Regions from separate parts of the Cytobacillus sp. ABV4_503 genome, predicted to be linked through region 1. Evidence: a T-box and tRNA genes for the amino acid it is inferred to sense, from the RefSeq annotation. Region 1 holds a T-box; the other holds one or more tRNA genes.
What was found. The T-box of region 1 lies ahead of thrS (threonine--tRNA ligase). A T-box ahead of a tRNA ligase gene usually reads a tRNA of that ligase, here a tRNA-Thr.
Positions count from the first base shown of each region.

Region 2: it has a tRNA-Thr gene. The T-box ahead of thrS (threonine--tRNA ligase) is inferred to sense a tRNA for this amino acid. The anticodon was not compared.

Region 1 is NZ_JBSWTH010000001.1:294,740-310,077, reverse strand. Features, by position in the region: gene ACXAD1_RS01650 (YhgE/Pip domain-containing protein) at 17-2,176, shown strand; T-box leader at 2,245-2,478, shown strand; T-box leader at 2,518-2,750, shown strand; T-box leader at 2,792-3,023, shown strand; gene thrS (threonine--tRNA ligase) at 3,076-4,275, shown strand; gene ACXAD1_RS01640 (cyclic-phosphate processing receiver domain-containing protein) at 4,484-4,843, shown strand; gene ACXAD1_RS01635 (hypothetical protein) at 5,084-5,563, shown strand; gene ACXAD1_RS01630 (M20 family metallopeptidase) at 5,617-6,789, opposite strand; gene ACXAD1_RS01625 (allantoate amidohydrolase) at 6,796-8,058, opposite strand; gene ACXAD1_RS01620 (hypothetical protein) at 8,077-9,285, opposite strand; gene ACXAD1_RS01615 (N-acetyltransferase family protein) at 9,542-10,060, opposite strand; gene ACXAD1_RS01610 (glycerophosphodiester phosphodiesterase) at 10,181-11,011, opposite strand; gene bla (class A beta-lactamase) at 11,228-12,160, opposite strand; gene ACXAD1_RS01600 (BlaR1 family beta-lactam sensor/signal transducer) at 12,406-14,187, shown strand; gene blaI (penicillinase repressor BlaI) at 14,222-14,608, shown strand; gene ACXAD1_RS01590 (hypothetical protein) at 14,715-14,873, opposite strand; gene ACXAD1_RS01585 (sugar O-acetyltransferase) at 15,117-15,338, opposite strand, start outside.
Region 2 is NZ_JBSWTH010000001.1:4,969,077-4,984,414, reverse strand. Features, by position in the region: partial or broken rRNA gene ACXAD1_RS24880 (23S ribosomal RNA) at 1-201, opposite strand, end outside; rRNA gene ACXAD1_RS24875 (16S ribosomal RNA) at 409-1,958, opposite strand; tRNA gene ACXAD1_RS24870 (tRNA-Ala) at 2,122-2,197, opposite strand; tRNA gene ACXAD1_RS24865 (tRNA-Pro) at 2,206-2,282, opposite strand; tRNA gene ACXAD1_RS24860 (tRNA-Arg) at 2,288-2,364, opposite strand; tRNA gene ACXAD1_RS24855 (tRNA-Leu) at 2,379-2,467, opposite strand; tRNA gene ACXAD1_RS24850 (tRNA-Gly) at 2,475-2,549, opposite strand; tRNA gene ACXAD1_RS24845 (tRNA-Leu) at 2,558-2,642, opposite strand; tRNA gene ACXAD1_RS24840 (tRNA-Lys) at 2,658-2,733, opposite strand; tRNA gene ACXAD1_RS24835 (tRNA-Thr) at 2,877-2,952, opposite strand; tRNA gene ACXAD1_RS24830 (tRNA-Val) at 2,961-3,036, opposite strand; rRNA gene rrf (5S ribosomal RNA) at 3,046-3,162, opposite strand; rRNA gene ACXAD1_RS24820 (23S ribosomal RNA) at 3,241-6,176, opposite strand; rRNA gene ACXAD1_RS24815 (16S ribosomal RNA) at 6,383-7,932, opposite strand; gene lysS (lysine--tRNA ligase) at 8,316-9,815, opposite strand; gene dusB (tRNA dihydrouridine synthase DusB) at 10,017-11,018, opposite strand; gene ACXAD1_RS24800 (helix-turn-helix domain-containing protein) at 11,060-11,275, opposite strand; gene folK (2-amino-4-hydroxy-6-hydroxymethyldihydropteridine diphosphokinase) at 11,227-11,754, opposite strand; gene folB (dihydroneopterin aldolase) at 11,751-12,113, opposite strand; gene folP (dihydropteroate synthase) at 12,106-12,942, opposite strand; gene pabC (aminodeoxychorismate lyase) at 12,954-13,811, opposite strand; gene pabA (aminodeoxychorismate/anthranilate synthase component II) at 13,815-14,408, opposite strand; gene pabB (aminodeoxychorismate synthase, component I) at 14,405-15,338, opposite strand, start outside.

The DNA.
Region 1 (15,338 bases):
GATTGGACTGAACAGCATGTGGAAAATTTATAAAATGGATATTAGAAGTATTTTTACGAATTGGGTGGCGGCAGTATTAATCGGAGGCTTGACGCTGCTCCCTTCTTTGTATGCCTGGTTTAACATCGAGGCTTCCTGGGATCCCTATAGTCAAACGGATCAGCTTCCAGTAGGAATCGTGAATGAAGATGCCGGAGCAGTGGTTCGTGATAAGGACATACATATTGGAGATGACATCGTCAAGGAACTAAAGAAGAATAATGATATGGACTGGCACTTTAATGACCGCAAAAACGCAATGGATAAGGTGGAATACGGCGACTATTTTGCTGTCATTGTGATTCCGGAAAATTTCTCTCAGAAGCTGGGAACTGTCATTGACAATCAGCCCGAAAAAGCGAAAATCGAGTATTATGTGAATGAAAAAATCAATGCCATTGCACCTAAAATCACAGAAAAGGGTGCAGGCGGGATAGTCGATACGGTTACAAGCAATTTCATCTCAACCGTTAACGGCACTATTTTTGAGAAGTTTAATGAATTGGGTCTGGAGATTGAAAAAGACCTTCCGGATATAAAGCGGTTCGAAGAGTATGTTTTTCAAATGGAGGAAAAGCTTCCTGAAATCCATTCCTTATTAAGCAGCTCCCTGTCAGATGCAGAAAATGCCCAAAAAATGATTGATAAGGCACAAGCACTCGTTCCTGATGCCAAACGCGCAACAGGAAACGGTCTGCAGACCATTAATGAAACGATGAAATTTATAAATGAGGCTGAGAATCGCCTGAATGCAATGGAGCCCCAGATTCAGGAGAATCTGGAGAAGGTCCAGAATATGGCGGTAAAGGTGAACGATTTTATCTCTTCGGTTCAATCCTCTGATTTGAACCTGGACCACGGAAAGGAAATTAGCAATCAAATCAAAGAGCAGATAGCGGGTTCACTTCAGAATATTGAGACTATCGGAACAGCACTAAAGCAGCTGCAGGAATCCAATAAGGAACAAGGCACAAGCCAGAATCAGGAACAAATCAATCAGGCTCTGGAACAATTAGCCTTAGTAAAACAGGAACTGCAGACGATCCAGGAAAACGGACAAAAGGTCAATGCCTTTCTTTCAGACAAGCAGCAGGAAGCGGATGATCTAATCACCCGGCTTCAGGAAAATTCAGCTGCAGCTGCAGGCAGGATCGACGCATTCGTTAAAGAATATAATGAAAACATCAGCCCATCCATCAAGCAGGAAGTGGCCAGCGCCAAGGAAACATTGAGTAATGCCCGGAATATCCTGACTGAAATACAATCTGCCATTCCTGAAATCGAAAGAATCCTTGCTAATACAGAGGGGAACTTAGGTGAAGGAGAAAAAACGCTTAAGCACATCATCGGAGAGTTTCCATATGTAAGCGAAAAGATCAATCAATTAGCCGATCGGATTCGGGACATCCAGGGCGAGACAGACATCAACGAGATCATTGAGCTGCTGCAAAATGATCCCGAGGCAGAGAAGGATTTCTTCGAGGAACCTGTTCTCCTCAATAAAAACAGTCTATTCCCAATCCAAAATTACGGAACAGGCATGACTCCCTTTTATACCGTACTTGCGATATGGGTAGGAGCCCTTCTATTAATTTCCCTTTTGGCTACAGATGTCCATCATCCTGAAGACTTTACGGGAAAACAAATCTATTTCGGCAAACTGCTCACCTTCCTAAGCATCGGTTTTGCACAGACTCTTGTGGTGACAATAGGAGATATCTTCATTCTGGGTGTGGATGTGGCAGAACCGGTATGGTTTATCCTGTTTGGACTGATTAGCAGTTTAGTGTTTATATTAATTGTTTATACATTAGTATCTGTATTTGGCGATGTCGGAAAAGCCATGGCGATTGTCTTGCTGGTGCTTCAGATTGCGGGTGCTGGCGGAACCTATCCGACCGCCTTGCTTCCTGAATTTTTCCAAACCATCCACCCCTTCCTGCCCTTCTCTTATGCCATTGATTTAATGAGAGAAGCTGTTGGAGGCATTGTTTGGGAGAGAGTATATAGAGACCTCCTGAGTCTAATGCTAATCGGTTTCATTGCACTATTAATTGGAATCTTCCTGAAAGAGCCATTAAGCAGAAAAACGAAAGCACTGATGAAGAAATCGAAGGAATCGGGGTTGTTTCATTAGGGTCCAAAAGTTTTATTAACCCTCTTGACCTTTTCCAAAATGTGTATTAAAATCAGTAAAAATATTCAATATGAGCTATGAAAAGGACACGAATCTTTCTTTATTTTTCTTTCCAGAGATCAGGGCCACCGGCTGTAAGCCCTGAAGAAAAGAGATTGGTTTACCGCCTTGGAGCTATTATGGGGAAATGATCTAATCAGAGTATCTATAATCGGGTTATCCGTTATCTTTTTGAGCATAAAGCAGTCTTTCGGAATGCTTTATGGAATTAGGGTGGCACCACGACCGCACTCGTCCCTTTTGCTGGGATGGGTGCGTTTTTTATTTTATTTAAAACTATATAGTTAGCGTTGATAAGGACACGAATCTTTCTTTGTTTTCTTTTCAGAGATCAGGGCCCTCGGCTGAAAGCCCTGAAGAAAAGGGAATGATTTACCACCTTGGAGCTATTATGGGGAAATGATCTATTTCAGAGTATCCATAATCGGGGAACCCGTTATCTTTATGAGCATAAAGCAGTCTTTCAATAGCTTTATGGAATTAGGGTGGAACCACGGCCGCACTCGTCCCTTTTGCTGGGATGAGTGCGGCTTTTTATTTTAATTAAAACTATAAGTTTAAGCGTTGAAAAGGACATGAATCATTCTTTATCTTCTTTCCAGAGATCAGGGCCACCGGCTGAAAGCCTTGAAGAAAAGGGAGTGATTTACCGCCTTGGAGCTATTATGGGGAAATGTTCATTTCAGAGTATCCATAATCGGGGGATCCGTTATCTTTTTGAGCATAAAGCAGTTTTTCGATTGCTTTATGGAATTAGGGTGGCACCACGACCACACTCGTCCCTATGTTTGGGAGGAGTGTGGTCTTTTTTTATAACTAAAAATCAGGAGGAATTGAAAATGGAAGCAGAAAAAATAAATCATAGAAAGTTAGGTCAAGAACTGGAGCTTTTCACATCCATGGGGGAAGCCCCAGGAATGCCTTTTTTCCTGCCAAATGGAATGGTGATGCGAAATGAACTTGAAGGTTACTGGAGACGAAAACACCAGCGGGCAGGCTATCAGGAAATTAAGACACCGATTATGATGAAACAGGAACTTTGGGAACAATCCGGCCATTGGGATCATTATCATGAAAATATGTATTTCTCAAATGTGGATGAACAAAATTATGCGATAAAGCCTATGAACTGCCCCGGTGCGATATTGGTTTTCAATAGCAAACGGAGAAGCTACAGAGAATTGCCTCTCCGCTATGCGGAGCTCGGATTAGTCCACAGACACGAACTCTCAGGTTCTTTAAATGGACTGTTAAGAGTCCGGTCGTTCACTCAAGATGACGCTCATTTATTTGTGAGGGCTGATCAAATTGAAGCAGAGATTGATAAAATACTTGTCCTAATTGACGAGTTCTACTCCCACTTTGGTTTTGACTATAAAGTTGAACTTTCAACACGCCCGGAGGAATACATGGGATCAAAGGAAATGTGGGAACGTGCTGAAGGGGCTTTAGAAACTGTTTTAAAAAACAAAGGGGTTAACTATCAGATTAATCCTGGTGATGGGGCGTTTTACGGGCCGAAAATTGACTTTCATATATTGGATTCACTCGGAAGAAGCTGGCAATGCGGTACTGTCCAGCTGGATTTTCAAATGCCGCAAAAGTTTAATTGTGCTTATGTTGCCGAAGATAACAAACTTCACCTTCCCATTATGATTCATAGGGCCATCTTTGGTTCAGTTGAGCGATTCATGGCCATTCTAATTGAACATTTTGCTGGCGATTTCCCACTGTGGCTGTCACCTGTTCAAGCAAAAATCATTCCCATTTCAGATGCCCATGCAGAATATGCAGACTATGTAAAATCACAATTTGAATCAGCTGGTATCCGTTCTGAAGTCGACTTCAGAACAGAGAAAATGGGACTCAAGATCAGAGAAGCCGAAAAACAGAAAGTTCCCTGCATGCTGGTGATTGGTGATAAGGAAATGGAGCAGCAATCCCTTTCGCTGAGAAAACGTAAAGAGGGAAATATCGGTGTGATGAGCATACCGGAAGTAATCGAACGATTCAATAATGAAATAAACGCCGGCAGATAGACCTTTCAAGCTCAGAAGGATTTTATTCCTTTTGGGCTTTCCTTGTACATCACCTTTTTTATAGCCTGTAAACATAATGGGTGCACCAACTTCCAATTATCCCCTTTAAGGTACCTTTACTTACATATGTATGTTACAATGAAAGGTGAATCAAACCCTTAGGGTCAACTTGACTTTTCTTAGTCACCCCTTCGAAAGGGGGATAAAATTGGAGAAAATAAGCGTATTCCTGGATGATTATCGGAAAGCGCCTGATGGTCATGTATTAGTTGAGACCATTGATGAGTGTATCCATTTGCTTCAGACCTTTGAAATTGACCACTTGTCTTTAGACCATGATTTAGTAAGTAAATCGAGAAATGGTCTTATGCTTGTTCATTTAATGGTTCAAAAACAGTTATTTGCGGATCGCATAACTGTTCACTCTGCCAATTCCGCAGGCGGGAAAGCTATGTATCATTATTTAAAACAAGCACAGCAGGATTTTGAAATGCCCACTGATATTAAAGTAATCTTAAGACCACTGCCCCTAAATTCCATTCCGCCGAATTACCTGCACAAATATTAGAGTTCCATCGACTAACACTTATTCCCACCACTTGGTCACAGTCAATTTTTTATCGATGGGGAGCAGAGTTTATTAACTGCTTTCTTTTTTTATATTTTCCTGTTTAACCTGCTGAGTGAAAGTAAAACCGCCTGGCATTGAAAGCGGATTTTTGAGTTTCCATTATTTTTTCAGATCCCTCCTTTACTATTGAATAAAGACGATTATTCTAACCAATTCTAAGACAATGGAGGGAATAAGATGGAGCAGCCAGATTTCGCTTTAACTCAAGGTTGGTGGTATCCTGCCATTCTTGGTTTGGTTCTAATTTCGATTGTGATTTTCATGTCAAAGAAAAGAATATGCTGGAAGGAAATATACATAATCTTTGGTCTAATCGGTTATATCGTATGGATGGTTGATATCACAATAGCCGTTCCATTAGATCTTTTTGACATCGGTGACCCGCAAAAAGAAGGACTGCCTGAGCTTTTACTTTTTGGTATCATCCCCTCTTGTTTATCAGTCATCTATTTGAACTTTTACAAAAACGAAAGCAAATGGTTCTGGGTTATTTTATTTGTCATCTTATCTCTCATCCTGGAGTGGCTCACCGTTAAGGTAGGATTAATGAAACGCTGGAATACTTGGTGGTCAACCCCTGTACACTTCATTGCTTATGCCTTTTTCCTGCCGTGGCTTTTAAAATTTATAAGAAGTTCTGAAACTTATCAAAAATAAATCCGCTCCTCCAAATACGAGGAACGGATTTTTCTTTAAGATCAGCTTTACTCTTATTCGTTCAAGTATGCCCAGGCATATTGTGCATATAGCTCTGCACCTGTCGATAAGGCGTCTTCGTCAATATTGAATTTGCCATGGTGGTGAGCCCACTCTGTGTCTTTTTCAGGATTGCCGCTGCCAATGAGGGCGAAGCTGCCAGGTGCTTTGTCCAGGAAGAAACTGAAATCTTCAGCCCCCATTGTGGGCTTTTCATTAAATAGAACATTTTCTCCAAAAGCTTCAGATGCAACTTTTTGTACTAATTGTGCACTGTATTCATCATTGATTACCGCTTGCGACCCCCGGACGTACTCCAACTCTGCTTTTGCACCGTAGATAGCTGCCGTGTTTTCAGCATAGTGCTGAAGCTGCTTTTCTATATAGTCCCTTGTTTCAGGATTGAAACAGCGGACTGTTCCCTCAATAACGGCATTTTCAGCGATGATGTTGAACCTTGTGCCGACCACCATTTTTCCGATGGTGAGGACGGAAGGATGCTGGGCATCAATGGTTCTGGACACAACACTCTGCACATTCATGACAAAGGAAGATGCCACTATAGCGGCATCAATGCAATCATGCGGCATCGCCCCATGCCCGCCTTTCCCTTTGAATGTCACCTTGAATATATCAGCTGATGCGAAGGATGGCCCGGGTGTACAGGAGACTTTATGTGTCGGCATTTGCGACCAGATGTGGATGCCAAAGACATTTTCCACGCCTTCCATCGCTCCCTGTTCCACCATCATCTTTGCCCCTTCCGCTACCTCTTCAGCTGGCTGGAACAAAAGCCGGACAGTTCCCGGCAATTCTTCTTTTATCTCATTTAATGCCTTGGCGGCAATCAGCAGCATGGCGGTATGGGCATCATGCCCGCATGCATGCATTTTGCCATTTTCCAGAGATGCATAAGGAAGATTCTTATTCAATTCCTCCACCTGCAGCGCATCCATGTCTCCCCTTAAAGCTACCGTCTTTCCAGGCTTCACGCCTGCTATTTCAGCAATGACACCAGTTGGTTCCGTTCTTTTAAAGGGGATGTCCAGACCATTAAGATACTCACATATAAATTGCGTGGTTTTGTATTCCTCCCATGACACCTCTGGTTCACGATGCAATTTTCTGCGCAGTTCCGTTAATTCATCACTATATGCCCCAATCAATTCTTTTAGACCGTTATGAATCATTGCTTATTCCGCCTCCGTTAGCTCTATTGCTGCCTCAAACAGGATTTGGACAGCTTCGGCAATATGCCGGGAATCAGACCATTCTTCCGGACAATGGCTCAAACCGTTTTTACTTGGAATAAACAGCATCCCAGTACTTGTGTAATCAGCGAAAACCATTGCATCGTGCCCGGCGCCGCTATTCATGGGGCATGAAGTGAAACCAAGTTCACTGCTTTTCTCCTTTAACAGGGTGACAATCTCTTTATTCATCTCTTTTGGCTGAATATATAAAAGCTGTTCGACAGTTATTTCTACTCCGCTATCACAATAGGAATCTGCTAATTCTTTCACTTTTTGAACGACATTCTGGACATGTTCCTCCTTGCCGGAGCGAATATCTACAGAAAAGACCGTTTGATCCGGAATCACATTGGCTCCGTTTGGATATACCTTCAATTGCCCGGTTGTCACTACGGTCCCTTCTCCTTCAGCCGCAGCCAGCCCGGGAAATTGAGTTATCATCCCGGCAGCCGCAACCAGCGCGTCAGACCGCCTGTCCATTGGAGTGGTCCCTGCGTGACCGGCCTGCCCTTTTACGGTTACTTCCAATTGCGTTAAGCCGACAATCGCTTCGACTACCCCGATTGGGATATTCTTTTCTTCTAATATAGGGCCCTGTTCAATGTGCAATTCCAGATAAGCCTTTACTGACTCCTGGCTTCTTGCTTTCGGAAGAGAAGGATCTAGCCCGATTTTCTCCATGGCTTCAACGGTCGTAATGCCACCTTTATCCTTCAAAGATTTGAAGTCTTCCTCACTCAGCAAACCGGCCATTCCGCGTGACCCCATTAAGCCGCCGCCGAATCTGGAGCCTTCCTCTTCGATAAGGGCTATAACCTCCAACGGATATTTTGGCGTTAATCCAATCTCAGTGAAAAGTGCAGCCACTTCAAGACCTGCTACAACTCCTGCAGGTCCATCATAGGATCCCCCATTCGGGACTGAATCAAAGTGAGAGCCGATCAGAACACTTGGTGCATCTTTTAGGGACCCCTCAAGCTTACCAAAGATATTGCCCAATCCATCTTCCCGGACAGTCAAGCCCGCTTTCTCCATTTCCGCCTTAATATACTGCCGTGCAAGCAGATCCTCCTGGCTATACGTCAGCCTGGTTGTTCCTCTGCCTGGAGTCGCTGTAAAAGTGCTTAAGGTGTCAATATGATTTTCGATCCGCGCCTGTACTTTTTCCAGATTCACATTTTTCCCTGTTTGAACTTCACTCATTTCGATCCAATCCTTTTCTTATAATAGTCCGACAAAAATTCCGGCCAATACCACCGACACAATGGTAACGGTGATGAATCCCCCGACAAGCATAGGCGGCAGCATATTGCTCGTCAGCATTTCCCTCTCTTTTTCATCTTCCGTTAAAGATTTAATTACTTCGTTCGTAATAATATAGTCAGCCGGGAAACCATATAGTGCTGTCAGCGAAACAGCGAAGGCCATTTCCTTGCTCACCTTTAAAATTTTCCCTGCGATGAATGAGAAGATATACATTCCCATTACGCCTAGAATAATGCTTCCTGCAAGAGGATAAATAATCTCAAGCATCATCCCTGGTGTAGCCTGCTTTAACCCGTCAAAAATAAAGAGCATCAGGGCCATGATCGCAAAGCCAAAGCCGTTTGCTTTCTGCAGTACCTGCTTTTCAAGGAAGCCAATACTTGTAGCAATAACCCCGAACAATAGGCAAAGGACAAATGGACTGACACTGGCAACTGGAGCAAGCAGTGTCGATGTCAGATAAGCAAGGTAGGATACAACAGCCAATCTTAAAAATTTGAAGAAATCTGTATTATATTTCTCCGGCATATTTTTAAAAAGCTTAAGCTCAGGTTTTGGAGCTGCCTCTGCTGCTGCTGCCGTTTCTTCAGCTGCCATGCCCTGTGCCTTAAAAGCAAGCTTTCCGCTTCGGTACTGCTGTAAAAGCCGCTTTCCTTCTTTTTTCAGGACAACGGAAGTAAGCGGATATCCCGCAAATCCCTGCATAACATAAATCACGATCGCAAAGACCGATAAAGAAGCAAGGCCCGCCTCTTTCGCTCCTTCCGACATGATCAGGGCAGATACCACACCGCCAACTAAAGGAGGGATGGCTACAACTACTGTCTTAAAACCAAAAATAAATGTTCCGATTCCTAATAACACTGCGATAATTCCCAAAATCCCTGATAAAGCAATCACAATCGTCTTCCACTGATTTTTCAATTCCTGAATCGATAGCAATGTTCCCATATTGGTAATCAATAAGTACATCATCATCGTAGCCACAACCGGCGGAACCCCTGCCAATGCTACGATATCCTGAGGAAAGAATGTCCAATAACCTGCAAGGAACAGTACGGCACAGACGAAAATGGATGGCACCCACGCCTTTGTGCGAACCGCAACCAGATCTCCAATAAATAAAATAAGTAATAGAATAACCAAAGCTAATAACTGTGACATAATTCCCATCCCCTTCTCTAAGATGAATACCTATTCATTCGTGTTGCGAATAATATATATATTGTTAGAATAATAATACAATTATACTTTTCAGTCAATTTAAATTATTGAAAATTTTTTGTAAGCGATGTCATTCCAGTTTTTGTATGACGCTTGTTTTTTTATTTAGTTTGGTAAAATAATATTATTATTTTAAAAATCTAATAGAACATGAGAGTAAATAAAAACCCGTCAATATGACGGGTTTCCTGGATTACTATTTAATTAATACATCCCTAATGTTATTCCATTCATATATAAGAAGATTCAATTCAGCACCTGCAATAGTAATCTTTTTTGCTTTATATATTTCTGCACCATAATACTCATAGAAATAGCGGGTTTTATTGTCTTCTAATACCTCCACAAAAATCCTATTGAAGCCAAGTTCTTCAAATTGCAGAAAAACCTTCCTTAAGAGCCTCTTGCCAACTCCCTTACCCTGATATTCCTCTAGGAGATAAATCGCAGTTAAATCACCAGACTCGGGAATATGATTACTAACTCTCTTGCCGCAATCAGCAAATCCGATGATTTCACCATCGCTATTTTCTGCGACAAACACATAATTTCCCTCTTTTATAATATTCTCATTCCATAATTCCATACGCCTGTCATAGGATAGCTTCTCCAAAAATGCATCAGGAATAATATTTCTATAGGTTGATCTCCAGCTATCAACATGTACTTTCGCAATACCCTTTGAATCATCTAAAACGGCTTTTCTTATGTTCATTATCTTCACCTCTGAAAAAGGATAACGTTTATATTCCATAGAAATACAAATAATCCCTCTCCTTATTCAGCAAATAAATTTCAGATAAAAAAGGAGCGGCAGCTGCTCCTTTTCCTGATATTAGTTTCTAGGATCAACATAATCCGGATAATCAGTAATGATGGCGTCAACTTCCATTTCGAACAGGAGGTCGGCGGTTTCCTGGCTGCGCACTGTCCATGACCCAATTTGCATGCCAAGAGAGTGAACCTGATTTACTAATTCTTCGGTGACAATTCCATAGCTTGGATTGAACCAATCTGCGTAAGCTGAAAATTCCTGTAAAGCTTCCGCTGTAGTATCGGCACGGTTAGAGGTCAATACACCAATGGGCACTTTAGGAAGAAGCTGATCCATTGTTTTCATAGAGTCGAAGTTAAAAGACTGGATAATGATTTTTTCATTTTGCGGCTTATCAAGATTTCGTTCTTTTAATGCATCTGCCACTTGTTCTTCAATGCCGGGATAAAGCTCTGGAGCCTTCAATTCTATTAATATTCCAACCTTACCATGGTAGCGATCCAGAATCTCTTCAAATGTTGGGATCGGTTCCCCCGCAAATTGTTCCCCTTTCCATCTGCCGGCATCAAGACTCCTTAAATAGTCAAACGTTAAATCCCCCACTTTTCCTGTTCCATCTGTTGTACGATCCACAGTTGTATCGTGGATTACCACTAATTCACCATCTTTGCTTCTTTGAACATCAATTTCGATATAATCGGCTTTCATATTAACGGCCAGATCAAAGCCGGCTACCGTATTCTCCGGTGCATACCCTGTGGCACCGCGGTGCGCTATATTATCCACTTGTTTCCTTTCCCCTGTTGCCGGTCCTGCTGCGAACGCCTGGCTGATTGGGCTGAATAGCAGTGAAAAAGCCAACCCTGTACCGATTATTAATTTTTTGTTCATGCTCTCCATCTCCTATCTAAAATATGTATTCAACCATATTCTAGAAAAGGAATGTTTAAGGGGTGTGTGATTATTTTTATGGCTAAATAAAGATCATGTTAACAAAAACCAGCCTTTATTCTTATGTTTTTTTACAAAACGGCTATTTGAAACTGAATAAAAATACCCTATCACATTTTTCGGCGGGGGGGGGAATCTTCCCAGCTGGTAAATGTTTTAATCCAAAGCCTTTATTGTCATCTCCGCTGCCTCTGCAATCAGAGCGTTATCATATTCGGCATCTTTTGAATCCCGGCTGGACAGGATCGTCATGATAATCGGCTCTCTGTTCGGCGGCCACACAATCGCAATGTCATTACGTGTTCCGAAGCCTGCTGCACCGCTCTTATCAGCTACCTCCCAGCCGCTTGGCACACCAGCACGGATTAATGGATCCCCAGTAACGTTACCCCTCATCCAATCGGTTAAAATGTTCCGCTTTTCTTCAGTCAGAAAATCGCCAATTAAAACTTTCTGAAGGCTTGCTGCAAGTGCTTCAGGTGTACTTGTATCCCGGATGTCCCCTGGCTCTGCCTCATTCAGATCCGTCTCGAAGCGCTCAGGCTTTGTGACAGTATCTCCCATTTCCTTTAAAGCTGCTTCGAATCCTTCAGGCCCTCCTAATTCCTCTAAAATTAAGTTGCCTGCTGTATTGTCACTATAGCGGATTGCTGCTTCACAGAGTTCCTTTAAAGTCATGCCAGTCTTTACATGCTTTTCTGTAACCGGAGAATATGTAACCAGGTCATCACTTGTGTATGTAATGATTTCATCCATTTCCTCCAGTGATTTTTTCTCCAGCAATATTGCAGCTGCTATCGGCTTGAATGTAGATGCGTAAGCAAACCTTTCATCAGACCTGTAAGTAATTGTCTTTTTCGTTCCTGTGTCATATGCATACACGCCAAGCCGTGCGTCATACTCCTTCTCCAGCTGTTTAAATTTTTGGTTTGTATTTACAGAAGCTTTTTTGGAGTTTTCTGCCGCACTGGCATCTGATTGATAATTGCCATTTGCACAGCCAGTCAGGGCAAGAAGCAGAACCAAACTGACCAGCCAGACTGCTTTTAACCTATTCTTACTAAAAATAGAATGATATTGTTTCCTCATGTTTATTACCTCTCTCCATAATAATTTTAAGATTTTTACTTTTTAAACAACATATATAGACTACAATCGTAATACAATACTACATTTGTAATCTTATTTTGTCAACCTTTAGAAAACCATGATATTATGGTGTTTCACAAGATCACATGATTTGATAAAGTAAAAATAGAGTGCTAGCAGGATTGGTTTTCATTTTATCCAGGGAATTAAAACTAGATGTAAAATTTTAGAAGGAAGGTCTGAGGATGATAACAAGCTCACAGTTCTTATCTGTTTTTTTGGAATGTCTGCTGGTGTCTTCTTTTACAATCGGAGTCATTCTTCTGTTAAAAAGACTTTTAAAGAAACATTTAACAGCCCAAGCTCACTATAATCTTTGGTTTCTAGTATTGCTTGCTCTGCCACTGCCTCTTATTCCATTACAATTCATGCCATTTGCGGATTCATTATCCTTTTGGAATAGCAATAGCAGCCTTCAACCCCAAACTGCGCCATCTGCAGAGGTTCCATTAAGGCAAAATAATTGGATGGAGGACATAACCGTCTCGGTAGAACGCTATGATTTAACATTATTAAATAATGCTTTATTCTTTATTTGGATTTCCGGAGTGGCTATTTTAACTGTATTTACGCTACTCGCAATGCTTAAGATCAGTAAAATAAAGAAACACACAAACAGCCTGAGAAATAACGGGCTTTTATCATTATTCGAGGACTGCAAACACAAACTGAAGATTACTGGATGTATTATTGTCGGAGAGTCATCTCTCGTTAAAACCCCAATGACGTTTGGCCTTTTAAAGACTTATGTGGTGCTTCCCCGCCATTTTGACGAGTGGCTTTCTGAAAAGGATATAGAATTTATCTTTTTACATGAACTGAGCCACTATAAAAATAAAGATTTTGCAGTCAATTATTTTATGGTGATTCTTCAAGTTTTATATTGGTTTAATCCTCTAGTTTGGCTTGCTTTTAGGAGAATGAGGCTGGATCGCGAAATCGCCTGTGATGCTAAGGTTTTAAATTCTTTGGATGAGAAGGCTTATATGGAGTATGGAAACAGCATTATTCATTTTGCCCATAAAGCCTCAAGGGCAGTGACTGTCGATTTGGCAAACCATTTAAACGGGTCAAAGAAACAGATCAAAACGAGAATCGAAAAAATTGCCTGTTTTAAACCGGAATCAAAACTGCTGAGATGGAAAAGTGCGGCAGTACTCCTTTTTGCGGGGATATTTATTGCAGGCCAAGCTCCATTTATCTCTGTAATGGCTCATGAAAATAGCAGCTATAATTTTAAGGATGATAACATTATTTATGAGGATTTAGGCAATTATTTTGCAGGGTTTGATGGAAGCTTTGTGTTGTATGATAAAGAAGCAGACCAATATCTTATTCATAATCGGAATAAAAGCACATTAAGGGTTTCACCAAATTCCACTTATAAGATTTATAGTGCTCTGCTTGGTTTAGAATCAGGCACCATAACGGTTGAAAACTCGTCGGCCAAATGGAACGGACTTCAGTATCCTATTGATTCCTGGAATGCGGATCAGGATTTAACTTCTGCAATAAGAAATTCCGTTACATGGTATTTTCAATCGTTAGACCAGCAGGTGCAGCCCGGTACGATTCAAACCTTTTTAGACCGAATCAAGTACGGGAATCGTGATCTAACTGGTGGAATAGACGAATATTGGCTGGAATCTTCCCTTAAAATTTCTCCAGTGGAACAAGTTCAGCTGCTTAAAAAATTTTATGCAAATCAATTTGGATTTAAAGAAAAGAATATCCAAACAGTGAAGGATTCCATTAAACTAGAGAGAAAAGATGGAGCCCTCCTTTCAGGGAAAACAGGTACAGGCACTGTAAATGGAAAAAACATCAATGGATGGTTCATTGGATATGTTGAGTCAGGGCAGGACACATACTTTTTTGCAACAAATATACAGAATGAAGATGACTCTAATGGAAGTAAAGCAGCTGAAATTACATTATCCATTTTGAAGCAGAAAGGCATTTATTAGTTGGTTCATCTCATTAAAGAAGGAGGGCGGTAATATGACTGATAGGATTCCCAGCATCTCAGAATCCGAGTGGGAAGTCATGACAGTTCTTTGGCACGGCGCACCCAAAACGGCTAATGAAGTCATTCTATCCTTACAAGAGAGTACAGACTGGAAGCCCAAAACAATCCGTACTCTTCTGGATAGGCTTGTCCATAAGAATGTAGTCGGCGTAAATAAAAACCAAAGAATCTATACCTTTTTCCCGCTCTATTCACAGGATGAATGCCAGCGGGCTGAAGCTCAATCCTTTATCAAGCGAATCTATGGCGGAACGGTGAAATCCATGCTAGTCCAATTCATCCAGGAAGACTCCCTGTCTGATGAGGAAATTAACGAACTGCGGACAATTTTGGCAAAAAAACAAAAGAAGGATGAATAACCTATTGGCGATCCCCCTAAATCGTGGAGGGGGTTCGCCTCCTTCTTTTTTATAAAGCCAAATAAATGTCAGTTTCATTTTCAGGAAGTTTTCCAAGCGGCTGACACTATAACCCGTCACACTGGAGAGGTTTATCCTTTTCCCCCTCAGCAAAATCACAGCCTTCAGCAACTGATTCAAGTCCGTATTCTGTATTGCTTATCTCATATAAATCCTGAGCATTTTTTTGGATATCCTCGAGCGGCTTTTCTTTCTTTTCTCTCATGTCTTTCCTCCAATGTTTTATTTAAAAGTTTTATCTTAGGTGAGCAATATTATTCGTGTTAGGGAGATTCACGGGGCAATAGCTTCTAATGAGCTATTGCCCCTAATATTCATGCAAGAAGCCACTGTAGTTAAGAATAACGAAAGCTTGAAAAATAAAGTCAGATTCCCTGCACTGAAACATAAAAAAGGCCAAATCTACAATGGGTGAAATGGCTTTTCATTTTATGGATGCTGAGGAGAATTAAAGCTCAATTTGTTTAATTATCTTAGCTGGATTTCCGCCAACTACTACATTATCAGGCAAATCTTTCGTAACAACCGCACCTGATGCGATCACAACATTGTTCCCAATTGTTACACCTGGATTAATTACGGCACTTCCGCCAATCCATACATTATTTCCAAACAGGATCGGCTTAGCATATTCTCTGCCTGAATTGCGTTCAGCAGCATGAAGCGGGTG
Region 2 (15,338 bases), 4.7 Mb from region 1:
TGTTTCAGTTCCCCGGGTCTGCCTTCAATACCCTATGTATTCAGGTAAAGATCCTATCCCATTACGGATAGGGGGTTTCCCCATTCGGAAATCTCCGGATCAAAGCTTACTTACAGCTCCCCGAAGCATATCGGTGTTAGTACCGTCCTTCATCGGCTCCTAGTGCCAAGGCATTCACCGTGCGCCCTTTCTAACTTAACCGTATTTGACGGGTTCATCGAAGATGAACAAGCATCAAAGGTTTTTAACTCTATTTAACATAGAGAGAATTGACTAAAATGGCGATTACTCGGTTATTGCTTCTTCATTAACATTATCTAGTTTTCAAAGAACGAATCTTTCATTGAGAGATTGAACTCTCAAAACTGAACGAACAAAACACGTCACGTTTCATGTAAATATCCTTAGAAAGGAGGTGATCCAGCCGCACCTTCCGATACGGCTACCTTGTTACGACTTCACCCCAATCATCTGTCCCACCTTAGGCGGCTGGCTCCAAAAGGTTACCCCACCGACTTCGGGTGTTACAAACTCTCGTGGTGTGACGGGCGGTGTGTACAAGGCCCGGGAACGTATTCACCGCGGCATGCTGATCCGCGATTACTAGCGATTCCGGCTTCATGCAGGCGAGTTGCAGCCTGCAATCCGAACTGAGAATGGTTTTATGGGATTCGCTTAACCTCGCGGTCTCGCAGCCCTTTGTACCATCCATTGTAGCACGTGTGTAGCCCAGGTCATAAGGGGCATGATGATTTGACGTCATCCCCACCTTCCTCCGGTTTGTCACCGGCAGTCACCTTAGAGTGCCCAACTGAATGCTGGCAACTAAGATCAAGGGTTGCGCTCGTTGCGGGACTTAACCCAACATCTCACGACACGAGCTGACGACAACCATGCACCACCTGTCATCCTGTCCCCCGAAGGGGAACGCCCTATCTCTAGGGTTGTCAGGAGATGTCAAGACCTGGTAAGGTTCTTCGCGTTGCTTCGAATTAAACCACATGCTCCACCGCTTGTGCGGGCCCCCGTCAATTCCTTTGAGTTTCAGCCTTGCGGCCGTACTCCCCAGGCGGAGTGCTTAATGCGTTTGCTGCAGCACTAAAGGGCGGAAACCCTCTAACACTTAGCACTCATCGTTTACGGCGTGGACTACCAGGGTATCTAATCCTGTTTGCTCCCCACGCTTTCGCGCCTCAGCGTCAGTTACAGACCAAAGAGTCGCCTTCGCCACTGGTGTTCCTCCACATCTCTACGCATTTCACCGCTACACGTGGAATTCCACTCTTCTCTTCTGCACTCAAGTTCCCCAGTTTCCAATGACCCTCCCCGGTTGAGCCGGGGGCTTTCACATCAGACTTAAGGAACCGCCTGCGCGCGCTTTACGCCCAATAATTCCGGACAACGCTTGCCACCTACGTATTACCGCGGCTGCTGGCACGTAGTTAGCCGTGGCTTTCTGGTTAGGTACCGTCAAGGTACCGGCAGTTACTCCGGTACTTGTTCTTCCCTAACAACAGAGTTTTACGATCCGAAAACCTTCATCACTCACGCGGCGTTGCTCCGTCAGACTTTCGTCCATTGCGGAAGATTCCCTACTGCTGCCTCCCGTAGGAGTCTGGGCCGTGTCTCAGTCCCAGTGTGGCCGATCACCCTCTCAGGTCGGCTACGCATCGTCGCCTTGGTGAGCCGTTACCTCACCAACTAGCTAATGCGCCGCGGGCCCATCTGTAAGTGATAGCCGAAACCATCTTTCAGCTTTCCCTCATGTGAGGGAAAGAATCATCCGGTATTAGCCCCGGTTTCCCGGAGTTATCCCAGTCTTACAGGCAGGTTGCCCACGTGTTACTCACCCGTCCGCCGCTGACTTCAGGGAGCAAGCTCCCATCTGTCCGCTCGACTTGCATGTATTAGGCACGCCGCCAGCGTTCGTCCTGAGCCAGGATCAAACTCTCCATATAAGAGTTGATTAAGCTCATAAGTTGTCTTTTCAAAAAAGACTAAAGAATTAACGTTGACGTTTTTGTTCGTTCAGTTTTCAAAGATCAATCCGCCGCTTGAGGCGACTTTATTATCTTATCAGGTTTAAACACCTGAGTCAATAACTTTTTTTGAAAGTTTTTTTGGTGGAGCCTAGCGGGATCGAACCGCTGACCTCCTGCGTGCAAAGCAGGCGCTCTCCCAGCTGAGCTAAGGCCCCAATATTAATGGTCGGGAAGACAGGATTCGAACCTGCGACCCCTTGGTCCCAAACCAAGTGCTCTACCAAGCTGAGCTACTCCCCGTAATATGGCGCGCCCGAGAGGAGTCGAACCCCTAACCTTTTGATCCGTAGTCAAACGCTCTATCCAATTGAGCTACGGGCGCAATATAAAATTAAATGGTGCCGAGGACCGGAATCGAACCGGTACGGTAGTCACCTACCGCAGGATTTTAAGTCCTGTGCGTCTGCCAGTTCCGCCACCCCGGCATAAAAATGGAGCGGAAGACGGGATTCGAACCCGCGACCCCCACCTTGGCAAGGTGATGTTCTACCACTGAACTACTTCCGCTTAAAGAATGGTGCGGGTGAAGGGAGTCGAACCCCCACGCCTTGCGGCGCCAGATCCTAAGTCTGGTGCGTCTGCCAATTCCGCCACACCCGCAATATGAAATTAAAATGGTGAGCCATGAAGGACTCGAACCTTCGACCCTCTGATTAAAAGTCAGATGCTCTACCGACTGAGCTAATGGCTCATAATTTTATGAGAATTCCTAAAGCCTGTTATGTGCAGTCAGATGTTCCAAAGCTAAACGCTTTGTCACAGATTGCTATTCAGATGAAGAAATTCACTGATGCTGCAATCTGCTCTACCGACTGAGCTAATGGCTCGTTGAAGTGGTGCCGGCGAGAGGACTTGAACCCCCAACCTACTGATTACAAGTCAGTTGCTCTACCAATTGAGCTACACCGGCAAGTTGTATGGTGGAGGATGACGGGATCGAACCGCCGACCCTCTGCTTGTAAGGCAGATGCTCTCCCAGCTGAGCTAATCCTCCATAATATACGCCCGGCAGCGTCCTACTCTCACAGGGGGACAGCCCCCAACTACCATCGGCGCTGAGAAGCTTAACTTCCGTGTTCGGTATGGGAACGGGTGTGACCTTCTCGCTATCGCCACCGGACTATTTGATTGAAGAAACTTCGTTCCTTCAAAACTAGATAATGCATGAAGAAGTATTTGCCGAGTATTCACCAATGACTTGGTTAAGTCCTCGATCGATTAGTATCAGTCAGCTCCACATGTCGCCACGCTTCCACCTCTGACCTATCAACCTGATCATCTTTCAGGGATCTTACTAGCTTGACGCTATGGGAAATCTCATCTCGAGGGGGGCTTCATGCTTAGATGCTTTCAGCACTTATCCCTTCCGCACATAGCTACCCAGCGATGCCTTTGGCAAGACAACTGGTACACCAGCGGTGCGTCCATCCCGGTCCTCTCGTACTAAGGACAGCTCCTCTCAAATTTCCTGCGCCCACGACGGATAGGGACCGAACTGTCTCACGACGTTCTGAACCCAGCTCGCGTACCGCTTTAATGGGCGAACAGCCCAACCCTTGGGACCGACTACAGCCCCAGGATGCGATGAGCCGACATCGAGGTGCCAAACCTCCCCGTCGATGTGGACTCTTGGGGGAGATAAGCCTGTTATCCCCGGGGTAGCTTTTATCCGTTGAGCGATGGCCCTTCCATGCGGAACCACCGGATCACTAAGCCCGACTTTCGTCCCTGCTCGACTTGTAGGTCTCGCAGTCAAGCTCCCTTGTGCCTTTACACTCTGCGAATGATTTCCAACCATTCTGAGGGAACCTTTGGGCGCCTCCGTTACTTTTTAGGAGGCGACCGCCCCAGTCAAACTGCCCACCTGACACTGTCTCCCGCCCCGATCAGGGGCGCGGGTTAGAATTTCAATACAGCCAGGGTAGTATCCCACCGACGCCTCCACCGAAGCTGGCGCTCCGGCTTCTCAGGCTCCTACCTATCCTGTACAAGCTGTACCAAAATTCAATATCAGGCTACAGTAAAGCTCCACGGGGTCTTTCCGTCCTGTCGCGGGTAACCTGCATCTTCACAGGTACTATAATTTCACCGAGTCTCTCGTTGAGACAGTGCCCAGATCGTTACGCCTTTCGTGCGGGTCGGAACTTACCCGACAAGGAATTTCGCTACCTTAGGACCGTTATAGTTACGGCCGCCGTTTACTGGGGCTTCGATTCAAAGCTTCGCTTGCGCTAACCTCTCCTCTTAACCTTCCAGCACCGGGCAGGCGTCAGCCCCTATACTTCGCCTTGCGGCTTCGCAGAGACCTGTGTTTTTGCTAAACAGTCGCCTGGGCCTATTCACTGCGGCTCATCAGGGCTATGCACCCTAATGAGCACCCCTTCTCCCGAAGTTACGGGGTCATTTTGCCGAGTTCCTTAACGAGAGTTCTCTCGCTCACCTTAGGATTCTCTCCTCGCCTACCTGTGTCGGTTTGCGGTACGGGCACCTTTTCCCTCGCTAGAGGCTTTTCTTGGCAGTGTGGAATCAGGAACTTCGGTACTAAATTTCCCTCGCCGTCACAGCTCAGCCTGTGTGGTAACGGGATTTGCCTCGTTACCGGCCTAACTGCTTGGACGCGCTAATCCAGCAGCGCGCTTACCCTATCCTCCTGCGTCCCCCCATTGCTCAAACGGTAAAGAGGTGGTACAGGAATATCAACCTGTTGTCCATCGCCTACGCTTTTCAGCCTCGGCTTAGGTCCCGACTAACCCTGAGCGGACGAGCCTTCCTCAGGAAACCTTAGGCATTCGGTGGATGGGATTCTCACCCATCTTTCGCTACTCATACCGGCATTCTCACTTCTAAGCGCTCCACCAGTCCTTGCGGTCTGGCTTCAACGCCCTTAGAACGCTCTCCTACCACTGACATCGGAAGATGTCAATCCACAGCTTCGGTGATACGTTTAGCCCCGGTACATTTTCGGCGCGGAGTCACTCGACCAGTGAGCTATTACGCACTCTTTAAATGGTGGCTGCTTCTAAGCCAACATCCTGGTTGTCTAAGCAACTCCACATCCTTTTCCACTTAACGTATACTTTGGGACCTTAGCTGGTGGTCTGGGCTGTTTCCCTCTTGACTACGGATCTTATCACTCGCAGTCTGACTCCCATGGATAAGTCTTTGGCATTCGGAGTTTGTCTGAATTCGGTAACCCGATGGGGGCCCCTAGTCCAAACAGTGCTCTACCTCCAAGACTCTTACTACATGAGGCTAGCCCTAAAGCTATTTCGGAGAGAACCAGCTATCTCCAAGTTCGATTGGAATTTCTCCGCTACCCACACCTCATCCCCGCACTTTTCAACGTGCGTGGGTTCGGGCCTCCATCCAGTGTTACCTGGACTTCACCCTGGACATGGGTAGATCACCTGGTTTCGGGTCTACGACCACATACTCATTCGCCCTATTCAGACTCGCTTTCGCTGCGGCTCCGTCTCTTCAACTTAACCTCGCATGTAATCGTAACTCGCCGGTTCATTCTACAAAAGGCACGCTATCACCCATTAACGGGCTCTAACTACTTGTAGGCACACGGTTTCAGGATCTCTTTCACTCCCCTTCCGGGGTGCTTTTCACCTTTCCCTCACGGTACTGGTTCACTATCGGTCACTAGGGAGTATTTAGCCTTGGGAGATGGTCCTCCCTGCTTCCGACGGGATTTCTCGTGTCCCGCCGTACTCAGGATCCACTCTGGAGGGAACGAAGTTTCAACTACAGGGCTTTTACCTTCTCTGGCCGGCCTTTCCAGACCTGTTCATTTACCTCGTTCCTTTGTAACTCCGTGTAGAGTGTCCTACAACCCCAAGAGGCAAGCCTCTTGGTTTGGGCTAATCCCGTTTCGCTCGCCGCTACTCAGGGAATCGCGTTTGCTTTCTCTTCCTCCGGGTACTTAGATGTTTCAGTTCCCCGGGTCTGCCTTCAATACCCTATGTATTCAGGTAAAGATCCTATCCCATTACGGATAGGGGGTTTCCCCATTCGGAAATCTCCGGATCAAAGCTTACTTACAGCTCCCCGAAGCATATCGGTGTTAGTACCGTCCTTCATCGGCTCCTAGTGCCAAGGCATTCACCGTGCGCCCTTTCTAACTTAACCGTATTTGACGGGTTCATCGAAGATGAACAGCATCAAAGGTTTTTAACTCTATTTAACATAGAGAGAATTGACTAAAATGGCGATTACTCGGTTATTGCTTCTTCATTAACATTATCTAGTTTTCAAAGAACGAATCTTTCATTGAGAGATTGAACTCTCAAAACTGAACGAACAAAACACGTCACGTTTCATGTAAATATCCTTAGAAAGGAGGTGATCCAGCCGCACCTTCCGATACGGCTACCTTGTTACGACTTCACCCCAATCATCTGTCCCACCTTAGGCGGCTGGCTCCAAAAGGTTACCCCACCGACTTCGGGTGTTACAAACTCTCGTGGTGTGACGGGCGGTGTGTACAAGGCCCGGGAACGTATTCACCGCGGCATGCTGATCCGCGATTACTAGCGATTCCGGCTTCATGCAGGCGAGTTGCAGCCTGCAATCCGAACTGAGAATGGTTTTATGGGATTCGCTTAACCTCGCGGTCTCGCAGCCCTTTGTACCATCCATTGTAGCACGTGTGTAGCCCAGGTCATAAGGGGCATGATGATTTGACGTCATCCCCACCTTCCTCCGGTTTGTCACCGGCAGTCACCTTAGAGTGCCCAACTGAATGCTGGCAACTAAGATCAAGGGTTGCGCTCGTTGCGGGACTTAACCCAACATCTCACGACACGAGCTGACGACAACCATGCACCACCTGTCATCCTGTCCCCCGAAGGGGAACGCCCTATCTCTAGGGTTGTCAGGAGATGTCAAGACCTGGTAAGGTTCTTCGCGTTGCTTCGAATTAAACCACATGCTCCACCGCTTGTGCGGGCCCCCGTCAATTCCTTTGAGTTTCAGCCTTGCGGCCGTACTCCCCAGGCGGAGTGCTTAATGCGTTTGCTGCAGCACTAAAGGGCGGAAACCCTCTAACACTTAGCACTCATCGTTTACGGCGTGGACTACCAGGGTATCTAATCCTGTTTGCTCCCCACGCTTTCGCGCCTCAGCGTCAGTTACAGACCAAAGAGTCGCCTTCGCCACTGGTGTTCCTCCACATCTCTACGCATTTCACCGCTACACGTGGAATTCCACTCTTCTCTTCTGCACTCAAGTTCCCCAGTTTCCAATGACCCTCCCCGGTTGAGCCGGGGGCTTTCACATCAGACTTAAGGAACCGCCTGCGCGCGCTTTACGCCCAATAATTCCGGACAACGCTTGCCACCTACGTATTACCGCGGCTGCTGGCACGTAGTTAGCCGTGGCTTTCTGGTTAGGTACCGTCAAGGTACCGGCAGTTACTCCGGTACTTGTTCTTCCCTAACAACAGAGTTTTACGATCCGAAAACCTTCATCACTCACGCGGCGTTGCTCCGTCAGACTTTCGTCCATTGCGGAAGATTCCCTACTGCTGCCTCCCGTAGGAGTCTGGGCCGTGTCTCAGTCCCAGTGTGGCCGATCACCCTCTCAGGTCGGCTACGCATCGTCGCCTTGGTGAGCCGTTACCTCACCAACTAGCTAATGCGCCGCGGGCCCATCTGTAAGTGATAGCCGAAACCATCTTTCAGCTTTCCCTCATGTGAGGGAAAGAATCATCCGGTATTAGCCCCGGTTTCCCGGAGTTATCCCAGTCTTACAGGCAGGTTGCCCACGTGTTACTCACCCGTCCGCCGCTGACTTCAGGGAGCAAGCTCCCATCTGTCCGCTCGACTTGCATGTATTAGGCACGCCGCCAGCGTTCGTCCTGAGCCAGGATCAAACTCTCCATATAAGAGTTGATTAAGCTCATAAGTTGTCTTTTCAAAAAAGACTAAAGAATTAACGTTGACGTTTTTGTTCGTTCAGTTTTCAAAGGTCAATCCGCCGCTCAAAGGCGACTTTATTATCTTATCAGATTCAGTAATCTGAGTCAATAACTTTTTTGAAAATCTTTTTTTGTAAGTCGCTGTCTCGCAGCAACGAATATAAATATATCACCTTGCAGGACAACATGCAATATGTTTTTTTCTTTTTTATCCGCAAAAATGAAAGAAAAAATATTCCCATTATTCTGCTCGAAAAAAAGCATCATTTATGCAGATCTTACATCCTAATTCCTCAATATAAAACAAAAAAGACAGAGCACGCGCTGTACTCTGTCTTGATTTATAGATATTAACGATGGCGCATTAACGGGAATAACAGGACATCTCTAATAGAAGGAGAGTTTGTCAGCAGCATGACCAGGCGGTCGATCCCAATGCCAAGTCCGCCAGTTGGCGGCATGCCGTATTCAAGAGCTTCAATAAAGTCGTCATCCATCATATGAGCTTCATCATTGCCCTCTTCACGTTCTTTCAGCTGAGCTTCAAAACGTTCGCGCTGGTCAATCGGATCATTCAGCTCAGTAAAGGCATTCGCATGCTCGCGGGCTACAATGAATAATTCAAATCGATCAGTAAAGCGTGGATCTTCTTCATTTTTCTTAGCAAGCGGTGAAATCTCGACAGGATGCCCATAGATGAATGTAGGCTGAATTAACTTCTCTTCAACCTTCTGCTCAAAGAATTCGTTAACAATATGTCCATATTCCATATTGTCTTTGATTTCAACACCGTGTTCTTTGGCAAACTGCTGGGCTTCTTCCTTGCTTGTTTCTTTCCAGAAGTCTACCCCTGTGTATTCCTTAATGGCATCTACCATATGAAGCCTTTTCCATTCAGGCTTTAGATCCACTTCGTACTCACCGTACTGCACAGTAGTTGTTCCAAGAACCTCCTGGGCAATGTGGGCAATAAGATTTTCTGTCAGGCTCATGATATCCCTATAGTCAGCATAGGCTTCATACAATTCAATCATAGTGAATTCAGGATTGTGACGTGTTGATACACCTTCATTACGGAATACCCGGCCAATTTCATATACCTTTTCAAGGCCGCCCACAATTAGGCGCTTCAGATGAAGCTCAATCGCGATACGCATATAAAGTTCCATATCCAGCGCATTATGATGAGTGATAAATGGGCGTGCAGATGCTCCCCCTGCAATGGAATGCATCATAGGTGTTTCAACTTCAAGGTAGCCGTGGCTGTCTAGGTAGCGGCGCATAGATTGGATAATACGGCTTCTTGTGATGAAAGTCTGTTTGCTTTCTTCGCTCATAATTAGATCCAGGTAACGCTGACGGTAACGCTGCTCAACGTCTTTAAGTCCGTGGAACTTATCCGGAAGTGGACGCAGGGATTTTGTCAGAAGGTCAAATCCCTGTGCTTTAACAGAAAGTTCGCCTACCTTTGTTTTAAAGAGTGTACCGCTGACCCCAATGATATCCCCCAGGTCGGCAGATTCGAAGATTGCATAGCTCTCTTCCCCAACTGCATCTTTGCGGATGTAGATTTGAATTTGTCCAGATAGATCTTGTATATGAGCGAATCCGGCTTTCCCTTTTCCGCGCTTTGTCATAATACGGCCTGCCAGCGTGACAGAAACATTCTTTTCTTCTATTTCTTCTTTTTCAAGATCACCGTACTGCTTAATTAATTCTTTGCTTTGGTGTGAACGGTCGAAACGTTTCCCGAAAGGATCCATTCCCTGTTCGCGCAAGCTGTTCATTTTCTCGCGTCTTACTTTTAACTGGTCATTTAATTCTTCATGACTCTGGCTCACTGAAATCATCTCCATTTTGTAAATCTTTTTATGTATGCACAATTCTGCGATCCTTCAAAAATGTATATCACTATTATTTTACACAAAGTGAGTAAATCAGACATCCTAAATATTTAAATAGAATAAAAACTGCCAGTTCATGCACTGGCAGTTTCCTTTTATCAAAAGTATTATAGGCAAAGAATGACAGCCTGTCAAACTTTACGTCGCTTATCCAGCCTGTGTCTGGCTTCTTTCCTTTTCTTCTGCATCGATAACCAAAGCGTTCAGCAATGTAACAAGATCTTCTCTCGTATCACATTCGTTAACCGCATTGCGGACTTTCGCATTGCCCCGGATTCCTTTAAGGTACCATGCTGCATGCTTTCTCATTTCACGGACAGCGATAAATTCGCCTTTTAGTGAAATCAGTCGGTCCAGGTGAAGAATGCACACTTCAATCTTTTCGCGCACAGAAGGCTCGCCCATTAATTCACCAGTCTCAAGGTATTTGACTGTGCGGTAGATCATCCAAGGGTTTCCTAAAGCAGCACGTCCGATCATGACACCGTCACAGCCTGTTTCATCCAGCATACGCTTGGCATCCTGCGGTGTCTGCACATCACCATTTCCGATAAGCGGGATGTTAATGTTATGCTTCACTTCGCGAATGATATCCCAGTTTGCTTTCCCTTCATACATTTGGACACGCGTACGTCCGTGAAGGGTTACAGCTTTACCGCCGGCGCGTTCAACAGCCTGAGCGTTTTTTACAGCATAAATGTGATCTTCATCCCAGCCCATGCGCATTTTCACAGTAACAGGCTTTTCGACAGCGTCCGTTACAACAGAAACCATTTCATAAATTTTATCCGGGTCAAGGAGCCACTTGGCACCTGCATCACATTTAGTGATTTTAGGGACAGGGCATCCCATGTTAATGTCGATGATATCTGCATTTGTATTTTTATCAACAAACTTCGCTGCTTCTACCAGCGTTTCTTTTTCGCCTCCGAAAATCTGCAGGCTTAGCGGCTTTTCTCTTTCATCAATATAAAGCATATTCATGGTTCTTTCGTTCTTAGAGACAATGCCTTTGTCGCTGACCATCTCAGCACACACGAGACCGGCACCGAATTCTTTTACAGTCAGCCGGAAAGCCGAGTTGCACACTCCGGCCATCGGAGCCAGTACAACACGGTTTTTCAACTCGATATCGCCAATTTTGAACATAAATTGCACCCACCTCCTTTTAAAATATTCAAACGTATATATTAATCGTGCTCCTGCCTTGGAGCTAATTCTTCCTGTGTTACTTTAAGCGCCAGAGCGATCTGCTCAATTAAAGCCGGTGCAGGCATGCGGTTTCCTCTTTCAATTTCACCCAATATTGAAACCGATACACCCAGCTCTCTCGCAAACCCTTCTTGCGTAAATCCTTTTAATTTTCGAAAAGCGCGAATACGTCTTCCCCATTTTTCTGCTTCCATATCCGTACTCCCTCTCTGTCAGGTATAGCATCCAGTATTGAAATTAAGGGCCTCTCCATCTTCGGAAGCCTGATGCTGGAATCAACCTCTAAAAGAGGAACAAGGACAAACGCTCTTTCATGCATCCGAGGATGAGGAACAATAAGCTTCTCTGTTTCAATATTTTCGTGATTATACAGCAAAATGTCAAGGTCTATTGTCCGGGGGCCCCAATGGATTTCCCTTTTTCTTCCAAGTTCTAATTCTATATCAAGGCATGCATCCAGCAATTCAAAAGGCTTTAATCCTGTGGAAATTTGAATAGCCATATTTAAAAATTGTTCTTGATCTTCATACCCAACCGGGTCGGTTTCGTAAATAGAAGAAGTATTTACCACTTCAGTATCCGGAAGCTGATTAATCATCCCAACGGCTTCCTTCAAGTGTTCAATCCGGCTGCCGATATTTGAGCCAAGTGCAATAAAAGCGGAATTCTTCATGATCTGCCTCTCGTAATTTCAATGGCAACTGATTGATAATGGCCAGGAATAGGCGGATCCGGCTTGATTACTTTGACAGTCAGCTGCAGAATAAGCGGAAAACGCGAAAGAAGTTCAGCTGCCAGCTTTTCTGCTACAGCTTCAACCAGCTTAAAGGGCTTTCCTTCCACAACCTCTTTGCATACTGCATACAGCTCGCCATAGTTAATGGAGTCATTAAGATTATCTGTTTCCCCGGCTTTTTTCAGGTCTGCTTCCACGGTAAGGTCTACCGCAAAGCGCTGGCCAAGCCGTGTTTCTTCAGGAAAAACACCGTGGTAGCCATAAAACTCCATTCGGTTTACATAGATTTTATCCAATATATTCACCTTTTCCCATTAAAGCGTCCATCATTTTCGCCATTCGGCTCATTTCCTTTACATCATGGATGCGGATCATCTGGCAGCCTTTTTGAATGCCGTAGCAGACTGTTGCCCCTGTTCCTTCCGTTCTTTCCTCTACCGGAAGGTCCAGGATGGTTCCGATCATCCGCTTTTTCGATGTTCCAAGCAGTACAGGATACCCAATGGCAACTAGCTTGTCCAAGTCTCTCATCATTTGCAGGTTATAATTTAAGTCTTTGGCAAAACCGATGCCAGGGTCCAGGATAATGTTCTCGTCTTTAACCCCGGCTGACTTTACAAGAGCGATGCTTTCGTACAGGTCATTCAGGACATCACGGAAAAATGAAGTGTATTCCATATCTTTGCGGTTATGCATTAAGATAATCGGCGCTCCCGTTTCCGCTGCGACTGATGCCATCTGAGGATCCGCTTTGGCACCCCAGACATCATTGATAATATGAGCCCCAGCTTCAACGGCCTGCCTGGCGACTTCAGCTTTATAGGTATCAATTGATATCGGAACATCTACTTCCTTTGAAATCGCCTCAATGACAGGAAGAACACGCTTCAGCTCTTCCGCTGCAGGCACCGGATCAAATCCCGGGCGGGTTGATTCTCCCCCGACATCAATAATATCTGCTCCATTTTCAACCATCTTCAGGGCATGCTTAACTGCCAGATCCTGATGACTGTATTTGCCTCCATCCGAGAAGGAGTCCGGCGTTGCATTCAAAATTCCCATTACAATGGTTTTCTTTCCGTAATCCAATCTATATGGTCCACACTGAATTGTTGTTTTAGACATTATGAATCCTCCTACAGTTCATACCTGCTCCATAAGTGTTCACAGTGATTTTCATAGTGAAGCTGGAGCTCTCTTGTTTTTTTGCCGGAAAGTCCCGGCATGGGATGGCCATCAAATGAGCAAATCGGTACAATCTCCTGAATGGAGTTCGTTACAAAAACTTCATCTGCCCCCAATATAGCTTCCGGCCTATACATGCCTTCCTGCACATTCATCTCCAGTTTCTCTGCAAGCCTGATCACAAATCTTCGGGTAATGCCGTTAAGTATGCCAGATTCAAGCGAGGGAGTAGATAAATGGCCTCCATTAATCCAGAATAGGTTAGAAGTGACCCCTTCTGCCAAAAAACCTTCCTTTGTCAAAAAGATCCCTTCTTTGCCAGGGTCGTCTCCCGCTTCCTTTTTAGCCAGAATGTTATTTAAATAATGATGGGACTTCAGGCGTTCTGTCCCTTCTGGTGTATTGCGGGGAATCTTCAGCAGCACTGCCTGCTTTTCTGCACCCGTATTCCTTTGAGGAAGCGGCTTGGAGAAAAGGATCGTATTCGGTCTTGTGTATGGAGCTGTCTGCAGGCCAATTTCTCCGTTTCCCGCTGACACATTCATCCGGATATAGGCATTGTTGTATCCGTTTTTTTCAAGAAGCATTTCCAGCGCTCCAAGCACTTGTTCTCTTTTATAGCTTGCATCGATTTTTAGAACTTCCAGGCTCCAGTTCAGCCGCTCCAGATGGTCATCCAGTAAAAAAGGATGACCATTGTAGACACGGAAGGTTTCGAACAGCCCCAAACCATATAAAAAACCATGATCAAGAGGAGAGATCCTGGCCTCCTCTTTCCTGATAACTTCACCATTCATGTATATATACAAGGTTTACATCCCCTCTGTCTGCAGTGAAGCTTTGTAATGCTGAATAAAATTATGAAGAAGTTCCTTTCCAGCCGTTGTCATAATTGACTCCGGATGGAATTGGACACCTTCCACAGGAAGCTCCTTATGGCGAATGGCCATAATTTCCCCTTCAGCTGTCCAGGCTGAAACCTCAAGGGAATCTGGAAGAGTCTCCTTTTTTACAATCAGCGAATGGTAGCGGGTGGCAGGAAACGGATTGGGCAAACCATTAAAGATTGTTTTTCCATCATGAAAAATGTCAGAGGTTTTTCCATGCATGAGCCGCTCTGCCTGCACAACATCACCGCCAAATACTTGAGCAATCGACTGATGTCCCAGACAAACGCCGAAGACAGGTATTTTTCCTGCAAAAGCTTCAATGGCCTCCAGGCTGATGCCTGCTTCATTTGGGCTGCACGGACCCGGAGAGATCATTAAAAACTTTGGCTGCAAACTGTCAATTTCAGAAATAGACGTTTCATCGTTTCTTTTTACAACCAGCTCTTCACCTAATTCACCGAGATACTGTACGAGATTATACGTAAAAGAGTCGTAATTATCGATCATATAAATCATAGCTGATCCCCTTTTGCCAGTTCTGCGAGTTCTTTTGCTTTCCAAAGAGCAATTGCTTTTTTCAGCGACTCTTTATATTCATTTTTAGGATTGGAGTCAATAACAATGCCGGCACCAGCTTGCACATGGGCCTGTCCTTCTTTAACAAGCATGGTCCGGATGATGATATTCAGTTCCAGGTCGCCGCTGAAATTGATCCAGCCAAGAGAGCCGGTGTATGGGCCTCTTGTGACCGGTTCAAGCTCTTCAATGATCTCCATGGTCCGCACCTTTGGGGCCCCTGTAATGGTCCCTCCAGGAAACACAGCGTCAATGATATCAACAGCACTCTTCCCGTCTGCCAGCTCTCCTTTTACATTGGAGACGATATGCATCACATGTGAGTATTTTTCAATGACCATGAACTCATCCACTTCAACTGTTCCATATTTGCAGACTCTTCCCAGGTCATTTCGCTCCAGATCAACCAGCATCACGTGCTCTGCACGCTCTTTCTCATTTTCAATCAGTTCACTGGCAAGTTTGAGGTCCTCCTCATGGTCCTTCCCGCGGGACCTTGTCCCGGCAATCGGCCGCGTGCTGACGGTGTTTCCTTTTTTCTTAATCAGCAGTTCCGGGGATCCGCTGACAAGCTGGTACCCCGGCGTGTGAAAATACCCCATGTATGGAGACGGGTTTAACGCTCTAAGCTGCTCGTATACATCCATTGCCTGATTATGAATTGGCTGGCTTTGGCGTACCGAGAGATTCACCTGAAAGACATCTCCCTGTGAAATATATTCCTGAATACTCCTGACAGCAGCCATGAATTCTTCTTCATTCATGGACACACCAAGTGTATTTTCTGCTTGATTGTATTCCGCTTTCACAGAAGGCTCCTTACTTTCACTCTTCCATTTCTGCTCCCAGTTCTCTGCCCGTTCCTCAATC